Regions from separate parts of the Streptomyces sp. NPDC017529 genome, predicted to be linked through region 1. Evidence: riboswitches for the same ligand, from Rfam matches in the RefSeq annotation. Region 1 holds a riboswitch; each other region holds the start of a gene.
The links. Region 1 has a riboswitch for cyclic di-AMP ahead of ACH4K4_RS10690 (NlpC/P60 family protein). Riboswitches for the same ligand answer to the same signal wherever they lie in the genome.
Positions count from the first base shown of each region.

Region 1 (3,266 bases):
GAGGATGTTACGGATCGTGGCGCCGCGGAACGCGTAGATCGACTGGTCCGCGTCACCGACCACGCACAGCTCGCCGGCGGTCTCGGCCGGTCCCACCAGCTCCCGCACCAGGGTGTACTGGGCGTGGTTGGTGTCCTGGTACTCGTCCACGAGGACATGCCGGAAGCGGCGGCGGTAGTGGTCGGCGACATCGGGGAACGCCTGGAGCAGGTTGACGGTGGTCATGATGATGTCGTCGAAGTCCAGGGCGTTGGCCTCGCGCAGCCGGGCCTGGTACATCCGGTACGCCTCGGCGACGGACTTCTCAAACCCGTCAGCCGCCTGGTCCGCGAAGGTCTCCTCGTCGATGAGCTCGTTCTTGAGGTTGGAGACCTTGGCGCTGAAGGACTTGGGCGGGAACCGCTTGGGATCGAGGTCCAGGTCGCGGCAGACCAGGGCCATCAGGCGCTTGGAGTCGGCCGCGTCGTAGATCGAGAAGGACGAGGTGAAGCCCAGCTTCTTGGACTCGCGGCGCAGGATGCGCACGCACGCGCTGTGGAAGGTGGAGACCCACATGGCATTCGCCCGGGGGCCCACCAGCTCCTCGACGCGCTCCTTCATCTCGCCCGCGGCCTTGTTGGTGAAGGTGATCGCGAGGATCTCGCCCGGGTGCACACCGCGCGCGCCGAGCAGGTGCGCGATGCGGTGCGTCAGGACGCGGGTCTTGCCGGAGCCGGCGCCGGCGACGATGAGCAGCGGGCCGCCGGTGTGCACCACGGCGGCCTTCTGCTGGTCGTTGAGCCCCTCCAGGAGGGCGGCGGGATCCACTGCGGGGCGGGGGGCGCCGTCGCGGTAGTACGGGTCGCGGCCCGGGCCGACGGCGTGCGGGAGGCCGCCGGGCACGTCGAAGCGCCCGCCGAACAGGTCGGCCGGGATCTCCTCCTGTGCCGGACCGTCCTCGTCCTCGGGAGGCGGCGGGGGCCCCTCACCCGTGGGTTCGAGGTCCGCCAGGAAGCTGTCGTCAAAGAGGCTGCTCATCGCCCACCGAGTCTAGGCCGCCGCACTGACAGCCCGGCCCGTACCGGGAAAACCGGCCGTGTGAGCTAGCACGCCCCCGTACGGGACCGCACCGCAACCACGGCCCCGTACGGACAGAAGTGGCCCAAGACACGTCCCGGACTCGACCAGATAACGAAAAGGTTTCGGGCATATCGAACATCAGCCTTCACAGGAGCCACACGGGTTGGCTACCGTGCTCGCTCGGGCAGCCCGCGTCCCCGCGGTCGACAGCGTCCGCACGGGCCGCCCCCGCCGAGTCCGGCCCTGCCGCGAGGCACCCGGAGCCGGGGACCCACACGTACCACCGAGGTGAATCGGGCCGGTACGGCGACGACGAGAGGCGCCTCGGAGCACCACCCGGGGCACCACCCCAGGACCTCTCCCGCGGCCGTACGGCCCGTAGGGCACCCTTCCGTACGCCCGAACCTGACAGCTAACCCGGTAGGCGGTCCACGGAAGGAGTCGCCGGCCTTGGTGTCACACCGCAAGCCGCGTCCCCGCATACTCGCCTCGCCCGGAAGCCGCCGTACGGCCGCCGGGCTCACCACCGCCGCCCTCGCCTCCGTCACCCTGCTCTCGCAGAGCGCCGAGGCGGCGCCACGGCAGCCCGCACCGACCGTCGAAGAGGTCAAGCAGAAGGTCGACGACCTGTACCGCCAGGCCGAAGTGGCGACACAGAAGTACAACGGCGCCAAGGAGCGGGCCGACCGGCAGCGCGGCACCGTCGACCGGCTGCTGGACGAGTCCGCCCGGCGCACCCAGAAGATGAACGACGCCCGGCGCGAGCTGGGCGTCTACGCCTCGGCCCAGTACCGCACCGGCGGTCTGAGCCCGACCGCGCAGCTGCTCCTCGCGCAGAATCCGCAGCAGTTCGCCGACCGCAGCCACCTCATGGACCGACTGACCGGCAGGCAGCAGCAGGCCGTCGCCGACTACCAGGAGCAGCAGGCCGCGGCCGGGCGGCAGCGCGCCGAGGCGTCCCGGAGCCTGGAGCGGCTCACCGAGACGCAGACGTCCCTGAAGGAGTCCAAGAAGGACGTCCAGGACAAGCTGGCCGAGGCCCGGCAGCTGCTGTCGCGGCTGACCGCCCAGGAGAAGGCGCGGCTGGCGGAGCTGGAGCGCAAGAAGGAGGCCGAGGCCAAGCGCAAGGCCGAGGAGCTGGCGCGCAAGCAGGCCGAGAAGGAGCGCAGGGAACGCGCGGACCGCGAGCGGCACGACGGCCCGGGCCAGGGCACCGGCTCCGGGACACCGGACGGCGGCTCCGGCGGCGGCCGGACCGACGACGGTTCGTACTCCGGCAAGGCCGCCAAGGCCCTCGCGTTCGCGCGCGCCCAGATGGGCAAGCCGTACGTGTGGGGCGCGACCGGCCCGAACTCCTACGACTGCTCCGGCCTGACGCAGGCGGCCTGGAAGGCGGCGGGCGTGTCCCTGCCGCGTACCACCTGGGATCAGGTGAAGGCGGGCGACCGGGTGGCGACCAAGGACCTCAAGCCCGGTGACCTGGTGTTCTTCTACAACGACATCAGCCATGTCGGTATGTACATCGGCGACGGCAAGATGATCCACGCCCCGAAGCCCGGCGCGAGCGTGCGGGTGGAGTCGATCTACTACATGCCGATCTACGGGAGCGTACGGCCCGCGTAACCCGTACACCCCACACGGCCGCGGGGCGTGACTGCCCCGCGGCCGGTCAGGATCTGCCGGAACCGGTCACGTCCACAGCAGCGCGATGAAGATGTTGACCACCGTCAGCAGCCCCACCGCCAGGAAGAAGGGCTTGTCCACCTTCTCCTCGTCGCGCTTCACGTAGACCAGGCCCAGGATCACCACGAGTACGGCGAGCTTGACGCCCAGCTTGACGTTGTCGAGCGAGTGGTCCTGGGCCTGGTTGAGGCCGACCAGGGCGACGCCGGTCACCAGCATCGTCAGCGCGCCGTGCAGCATGGCCGGCGTGAAGCGGGCGGTGCCCGCGCTCATCGGCTTCATCTGGGTCAGGAAGCCGCCGAGCAGCGACGCGATGCCGATGATGTGCAGGCCCACGAAGACCTTGGTTACTACGTCCATAGTGGTGGATCGTAGCCCTCCCATATCACCGCTCCGCACTCAGGTACGCCTCTTCCGGCGCATCGGTCGGAGCCCGTACCCGACACCTCCCGAACGCATCCCGCCGCGGTCATCCGCGCTCACCGGAACACCGAAAGCGGGCAATGCCCGGCAACCGTTCCCCT
Region 1 is NZ_JBIRJY010000004.1:6,234-9,499, reverse strand. It holds gene pcrA (DNA helicase PcrA) at 1-1,017, opposite strand, end outside; cyclic di-AMP (ydaO/yuaA leader) riboswitch at 1,279-1,502, shown strand; gene ACH4K4_RS10690 (NlpC/P60 family protein) at 1,510-2,682, shown strand; gene ACH4K4_RS10685 (hypothetical protein) at 2,749-3,102, opposite strand.

Region 2 (3,266 bases), on a different contig from region 1:
TGGCCGAGTTCTCCTCGATGCCGCGGGCCAGGCGCTCCGGGTTGGTGACGAACAGGTCGTCGCCGACCAGCTGCACCTTGGCGCCCAGGCGCTCGGTGATGACGTTCCAGCCGGCCCAGTCGTCCTCGAACAGCGGGTCCTCGATGGAGACCAGCGGGTAGGCCTCGACCAGCTCCGCGTAGTACGCGGTCATCTGCTCGGCGGTGCGCTGCCGGCCCTCGAACTCGTAGACGCCGTCCTTGTAGAACTCGGAGGCGGCGACGTCGAGCGCGAGCGCGATGTCCTGGCCGGGGGTGTAGCCGGCTTCCTTGATCGCTTCGAGGATCAGGTCCAGGGCCTCGCGGTTGGAGCCGAGGTTCGGGGCGAAGCCGCCCTCGTCGCCCAGGCCGGTGGCCAGGCCCTTGCTCTTGAGGACCTTCTTGAGGGTGTGGTAGACCTCGGCGCCCCAGCGCAGGGCCTCGGAGAAGGACTCCGCGCCGATCGGGGCGATCATGAACTCCTGGATGTCCACGTTCGAGTCGGCGTGCGAGCCGCCGTTCAGGATGTTCATCATCGGGACCGGCAGCACGTGGGCGTTCGGGCCGCCGAGGTAGCGGAACAGCGGGAGGTCGCTGGCCTCGGAGGCGGCGTGCGCGACGGCGAGGGAGACGCCCAGGATGGCGTTGGCGCCGAGCGAGCCCTTGTTGTCCGTGGCGTCCAGGTCGAACATGGCCTGGTCGATCAGGCGCTGCTCGGTGGCGTCGTAGCCGACCAGCTCCGGGCCGATCTGCTCGATGACCGCGAGGACGGCCTTCTCCACGCCCTTGCCCTGGTAGCGGGCCGGGTCACCGTCGCGCAGCTCGATGGCCTCGAAGGCGCCGGTGGAGGCGCCGGACGGGACGGCGGCACGGCCGGTGCTGCCGTCGTCGAGGCCGACCTCGACCTCGACCGTGGGATTGCCTCGCGAGTCGAGAATCTCGCGAGCTACGACGACGTCGATGGACGGCACGTTGTCTCCTTCATGGGTGTCTGGAGTTCTGCAGCACGAGCCTAACGGCCTCAGCGGCCTCCGCTTGCCGCCAGCCCGCTCCGTGGGACGAAAACACCCGCAAAGCCCCTGTTCACGGGACGTACGGGCACATTGTTCGCTCAACGGGAAAAACCGCCACGTGGGGGGGGCGGGGGCGGCCGGCCGGGGCGGCTCGCCGGAAACGGAGAAGCCCCGCCGCGGCGCGTTGGGGGACGACGCGCCGTGGCGGGGCTGTCTCACGGGAAGAGCGGGTTCCCGGGACGTCCGGCCCCCGGGGTGCCGGGCCCGCGCGTACCGCCGTACGTACGGAGCGACTCGGTCACCCGGGGTCCTTCAGGGGGTCAGCGGGCTCAGACGGCCAGCTTCTGACCCGGGAAGATCAGGTTGGGGTTACCGCCGATGACGGACTTGTTGTTCTCGTAGACCGACTTCCAGTTGGTGCCGTGGGAAGCGGCGATCTTGGCGAGGGTGTCACCGGACTTGACGGTGTAGTTGCCCTTGGGGTTCGACTTCGGCGTCGACTTCTGGGGGGCCGGGGTCTTGCGGGCCAGGTCCTCGCCCTGCTTGCGGGCCTCGGACCGCGAGGAGTGCTGCGGCGCGGAGTAGGACTTGTGGGACTTGTGGGACTTGGTGGAGCTGCCCGAGCCGCCCTCGGCCTGGGCGTTCGAGTTGCCCTTGCCCAGGTGGCCGCCGGCGCAGGTCCAGGCACCCGGGCCCTGGATGGCGAGCAGGCGCTCGGCCGCGGCGATCTGCTGGCTCTTGCTGGCCAGGTCGGCGCGCGGGGCGTACTTGGTGCCGCCGGCGGCGGCCCAGCTGGAGTTGGTGAACTGCAGGCCACCGTAGTAGCCGTTGCCCGTGTTGATCGACCAGTTGCCGCCGGACTCGCACTGGGCGACCGCGTCCCAGTTGTTGGCGGCGGAGGCAGAGGTGGCGCCCATGAGCGGGACGGCCACAGCAGCACCGGCGACGCCCGCCAGGGTGACGGCGCGGACGGCCTTGGAGGGACGGCGGTGCTTGCCCTTGGTGTTCAGCATGGTTGGTTTCCTCACCGACGCCTACGAGGTGAGCTGTCGGGTTCGGGCTGTGAGTCGCCCGGCCGCGTGTTCCCACGCGGCTTCACCCCAAGCCGGTCACCCGTTCTCACGGGCGGGGCCGGCACTTACCTTGGGTCCCCCGCTCCTGCCTTCGGCGCTGTCGCGACGAGTGACCTCCGACCACCGGCAGGATTCGGCGTGTGGTCCAAGGGCCCGCTTTGGCGAGCGATGAAGACGGTAAACAGGAACACCCCGCCGGTTCAAACCCCTACATCTGAGGCCAGTTGGTCCCCAGACATCACAGGATCATCACATTTCCGCAGGTCGTCGCAGGTTTGGAAACAACGGACGGTAGGGGCGGCGCCGTCCCGAACGAGATCCATGTCTCACTTTCACCAAAGCGGGCAAATGCGTACGAAATACCTTGATCAGCGTTCGAGGTCGAGGCGCTGGCCAGGGCGAATAAGGTCGGGATCGCCCCCGATGACACCTTTGTTGGCCTCGTAGAGCGCCGGCCAGCCCCCGTCGACTCCGCGGTCCTCCGCGATGACTGACAGGCTGTCACCCGGCCGCACGGTGTAGCCGCCCGGCGCACCCGGGTCCGTACGGTGCGCGTCGCCGCCCCGCGAGGGGTGCCCCCCGCCGGACCGGTCCGCGTCCCCCGCGCCACCGGTGCCCTTGCCGGGCTCCCGCCCGCCTTCCGCGTCGCCGCGGTGCTTGCCCTGGCCCGGGGGCACGGCGGGGCCGCTGGAGGCGCCGTCGTCCGGCCCTGCCGGGTCGGCGGGCCGCGCCGGGTCCTGTGTACCGCCCGTACCGGACGGGTCCGGCGTACGGGACGGGTCCTGGCCGCCGCCCGCGCCGGTCGGCGACGGCTTCGGCTCCGGGGTCTTCGCCGGAGGCCCGGCCGGCGAAGCCGGTGTGCCGGAACCGGTCGAGGGGGACGGCGTCGCGGGAGCGGACGGGGAGGAAGGGGAAGAAGGGGAAGAAGGGGCCGAGGGAGACGAGGGGGAAGGCGTCGGCGTGGGCGTGCCGCCCGGGTCGACGTCCGGGCCCTGGCCGCCCTTTCTGAGGCCCGCGTTGACCGCGCAGCTCGGCCACACGTCCGGGCCGCGCGCGGCGAGGATCGACTCGGCCACGGCTATCTGCTGCGAGCGGCTGGCCAGGTCGGGGCGCGACGCGTAGGACGAGCCGCCGTTGCCGTCCCACATCTCCTGGGTCAACTG
Region 2 is NZ_JBIRJY010000009.1:188,406-191,671, reverse strand. It holds gene eno (phosphopyruvate hydratase) at 1-988, opposite strand, end outside; gene ACH4K4_RS23840 (transglycosylase family protein) at 1,360-2,043, opposite strand; cyclic di-AMP (ydaO/yuaA leader) riboswitch at 2,047-2,252, opposite strand; gene ACH4K4_RS23835 (transglycosylase family protein) at 2,472-3,266, opposite strand, start outside.
Region 2: another riboswitch for cyclic di-AMP. It lies ahead of ACH4K4_RS23840 (transglycosylase family protein); the one in region 1 lies ahead of ACH4K4_RS10690 (NlpC/P60 family protein).

Region 3 (3,266 bases), on a different contig from region 1:
GTAGCCGGTTTTCCGGCGCCGGGCGGGGTCGTTTTCCTTGCGCGCACGACTGCCCGCCGAGCCTTTACGGCACGGCGAATACGAAATCGCGGAATCGGCCGAAGAATCCGTAACGCGGCGACCGACCCGCATTCCGGCCCATAGGCAACCGGTCCACAGGTGTCCGACCCCTGCGCATTTTCCGGTAAAACCCTGTATCGCTTGTATACGGCGGCCTTGTTAATTCCCGGCGCGCAACGTGTTTACGGACTGTTTCGGTTCCCTCACGGCCGGCGCGGCGGTCGGCCGGCGCAGCCGGTACGCCGGGCGCGAGCGCTCGATGTGCGCCGCCATCAGGGCGCGCGCCCGCTCCGCGTCGCCGCGGGCCACCGCGTCCAGCACCGCCCCGTGCTCTTCCCACGACCGGTCCTCGCGCACCGGGGGCTCGACCGCGTACATCCAGTCGATCTTGCGTCGCAGCTGGGTGAGCAGCGCCGCCATGCTGGCGCTGCCCGACGCCTGGGCGAGCGTCTCGTGGAACCAGCCGTCCAGTTGACGCAGCTCGGCGCGCTGCCCCTGCCGGACGCGCTCACGGCCCAGCCGTACCACCCCGCGCAGCACCTTGAGGTGCGCGGTGGTGCGGCGGGCGGCGGCGCGGGCGGCGCCCAGCGGCTCCAGCAGGCCGCGGATGTCCAGCAGGTCGGCCGCCTCCCGCTCGGTGGGTGTGGCCACGCAGGCGCCGGCGTGGTGCCTGATGGTGACGAAGCCCTCGGACTCCAGCGTCCGCAGCGCCTCGCGTACGGGAACGCGGGAGACCCCGTAACGGCCGGCGAGCAGTTCCTCGATCAGCCGGCTGCCCGGCGGCAGAACGCCGCTCACGATGTCTTCGCGGATCGCCGTGCACACCGCATGCGCGGAAATATGGCCTCGCATCGTCCGTGCCTCCGCCGTAATCCCCTGGAATCGTCCGCACCTGCCGTCGGCCGACGGCATTTCCGCGACTCTATTCGACGGGCAGGCTTTATCCGGCGGCCTCGGCGAATTCATGGATATTTTTTGGCCAGGAACGCGGAAGGCGAGGCGACCAGGGCAGGCCCGGATACACCGGTGCCCCGGCCGCGGCGGCCGGGGCACCAAGCGGAGGGAGCGGGCGCGCGTCAGACGTTGACGCCGTGCGAGCGCAGGTAGGCGACCGGGTCGATGTCCGAGCCGTACTCCGCCGAGGTGCGGGCCTCGAAGTGCAGGTGCGCGCCGGTGGTGTTGCCGGTGTTGCCCGACAGGGCGATCTGCTGGCCCGGGGTGACGGTCTGGCCGACCGAGACGTTGATCGACGACAGGTGGCCGTACTGGGTGTAGGTGCCGTCGTTCATCTTGATGACGACGTTGTTCCCGTACGCGCCGCCCCAGCCGGCCTCGACGACGGTGCCCGAGCCCACGGCGTGCACGGAGGTGCCGGAGGAGGCGTGGAAGTCGATGCCGGTGTGGCTGCCGGAGGACCACAGGCCGCTGGACGCCTTGTAGCTGGTGGAGACGTAGGAGCTGTCGAGGGGCGCGACGTACGTCAGCAGGCGCTTGCGCTCCGCCTCGCGGGCGGCGCGCTCCTGGGCCTCGCGCTCCTTCTTCGCCTCGGCGTCGGCCTTGCGCTTGGCCTCCGCGGCCTGCTGCCGGGCTTCGGCCTCGGCCTTGGCCTGCGCGGCGGCGGCGTCGGCGGCCTCCTGCTGCGCGTCGGCCTGCGCCTCGATCTGCTCGGCCAGCTCGTCACCGAGGACGACGGCCTGGTGGAAGCCGGTGTCGTGGGCGTTCGCGTCGTCCGGGTTGCCGGCCGCGAGGGCCGGGGAGGCGACGGAGGCGATGACGCCGGACGCGGCGAGCGTGGCTATGCCGGCGAGGTTACGGGTCGTCCGCGCGCTGCGGCTCGGACCACGGTGCTTCCCGGTGGCACGGGTGAACGCCATGGGCTGGCTGTGTCCTTTCCTTCCCTCTCGCCTACCGGGTTAGCTGACGGGTTCGGAGCAGGAAGGTCTCCTACGGGCACCTCCGGGAAGGCGTCCGATTCACCCCAAGGGACATGGGTCCCCGGCTCCCCTGGCTCGCGCCGTACGGGGACTCGGCGATGACTGCCCGTGCCGCGGTTGCGGCGTCGGTCTGGCGGACAGTCGGATCGACGCTAAACGGGGCAACTTTCAATCGGCAAACAGAACTGATGTTTTGTGCCGTACGTCACACGGCCATCAGGCAACCGCTCCCAGCAATTGGGACATAAAGAAGATCCAGTGGCACGCGCGCACCACTGGATCTTCTCGTGGCAGGCCGTCAGCCCGCCGGAGTCACGACCCGTCAGCCGCCGACGACCGTCACCTCGCCGATGCCGAGCGCCTTGACCGGCTCCGCGATCTCGGAGGCGTCACCCACCAGAACCGTCACCAGCCGGTCCGCCGGGAAGGCGCTGACAACCGCCGCGGTCGCCTCGACCGTGCCGGTCTGCGCCAGCCGCGCGTACAGCTGCGCCTGGAAGTCGTCCGGGAGCTGCTGCTCCACCTGGTCGGCGAGGGTGCCCGCGACGGCGGCGGCGGTCTCGTACTTCAGCGGCGCCACGCCGACGAGGTTCTGCACGGCGACGTCACGCTCGGCGTCCGTCAGGCCCCCGTCGGCGAGGGTGCGCAGCACCTTCCACAGGTCCTCCAGCGCCGGTCCTGTGGAGGCGGTGTCCACCGAGCCGCTGATGGCGAGCATCGCGGCGCCGTCGCCCGCCGCCGAGGAGCGCAGCACCTGGCCGAAGGAGCGCACCCCGTAGGTGTAGCCCTTCTCCTCGCGCAGCACCCGGTCCAGGCGGGAGGTGAGGGTGCCGCCCAGGCAGTACGTGCCGACCACCTGGGCGGGCCAGGCGCGGTCGTGCCGGTCCGGGCCGATGCGGCCGATCAGCAGCTGGGTCTGCACGGCGCCGGGGCGGTCGACGATCACGACGCGGCCGGTGTCGTCGGCGGTGATCGGGCTGGCCTTCACCGGTTCCGCGGGCGACCCCGTCCAGGAGCCGAGGGTGTCGGCGAGGGCCGCCTCCAGGTCCACGCCGGTGAGGTCGCCGACGACGACGGCCGTGGCCGTCGCGGGGCGCACATGGGCCTCGTAGAAGGCACGGACGGCCGCCGCGTCGATACGGGAGACGGTCTCCTCGGTGCCCTGGCGCGGCCGGGACATCCGGGAGTCGGCCGGGAACAGCTCCTTGGACAGCGCCATCGCGGCGCGCCGGGCCGGGTTGGCCAGCTCGTGCGGGATCTCGTCGAGGCGGT
Region 3 is NZ_JBIRJY010000014.1:121,020-124,285, reverse strand. It holds gene ACH4K4_RS29270 (GntR family transcriptional regulator) at 220-912, opposite strand; gene ACH4K4_RS29265 (M23 family metallopeptidase) at 1,137-1,934, opposite strand; cyclic di-AMP (ydaO/yuaA leader) riboswitch at 1,948-2,102, opposite strand; gene ACH4K4_RS29260 (M16 family metallopeptidase) at 2,317-3,266, opposite strand, start outside.
Region 3: another riboswitch for cyclic di-AMP. It lies ahead of ACH4K4_RS29265 (M23 family metallopeptidase); the one in region 1 lies ahead of ACH4K4_RS10690 (NlpC/P60 family protein).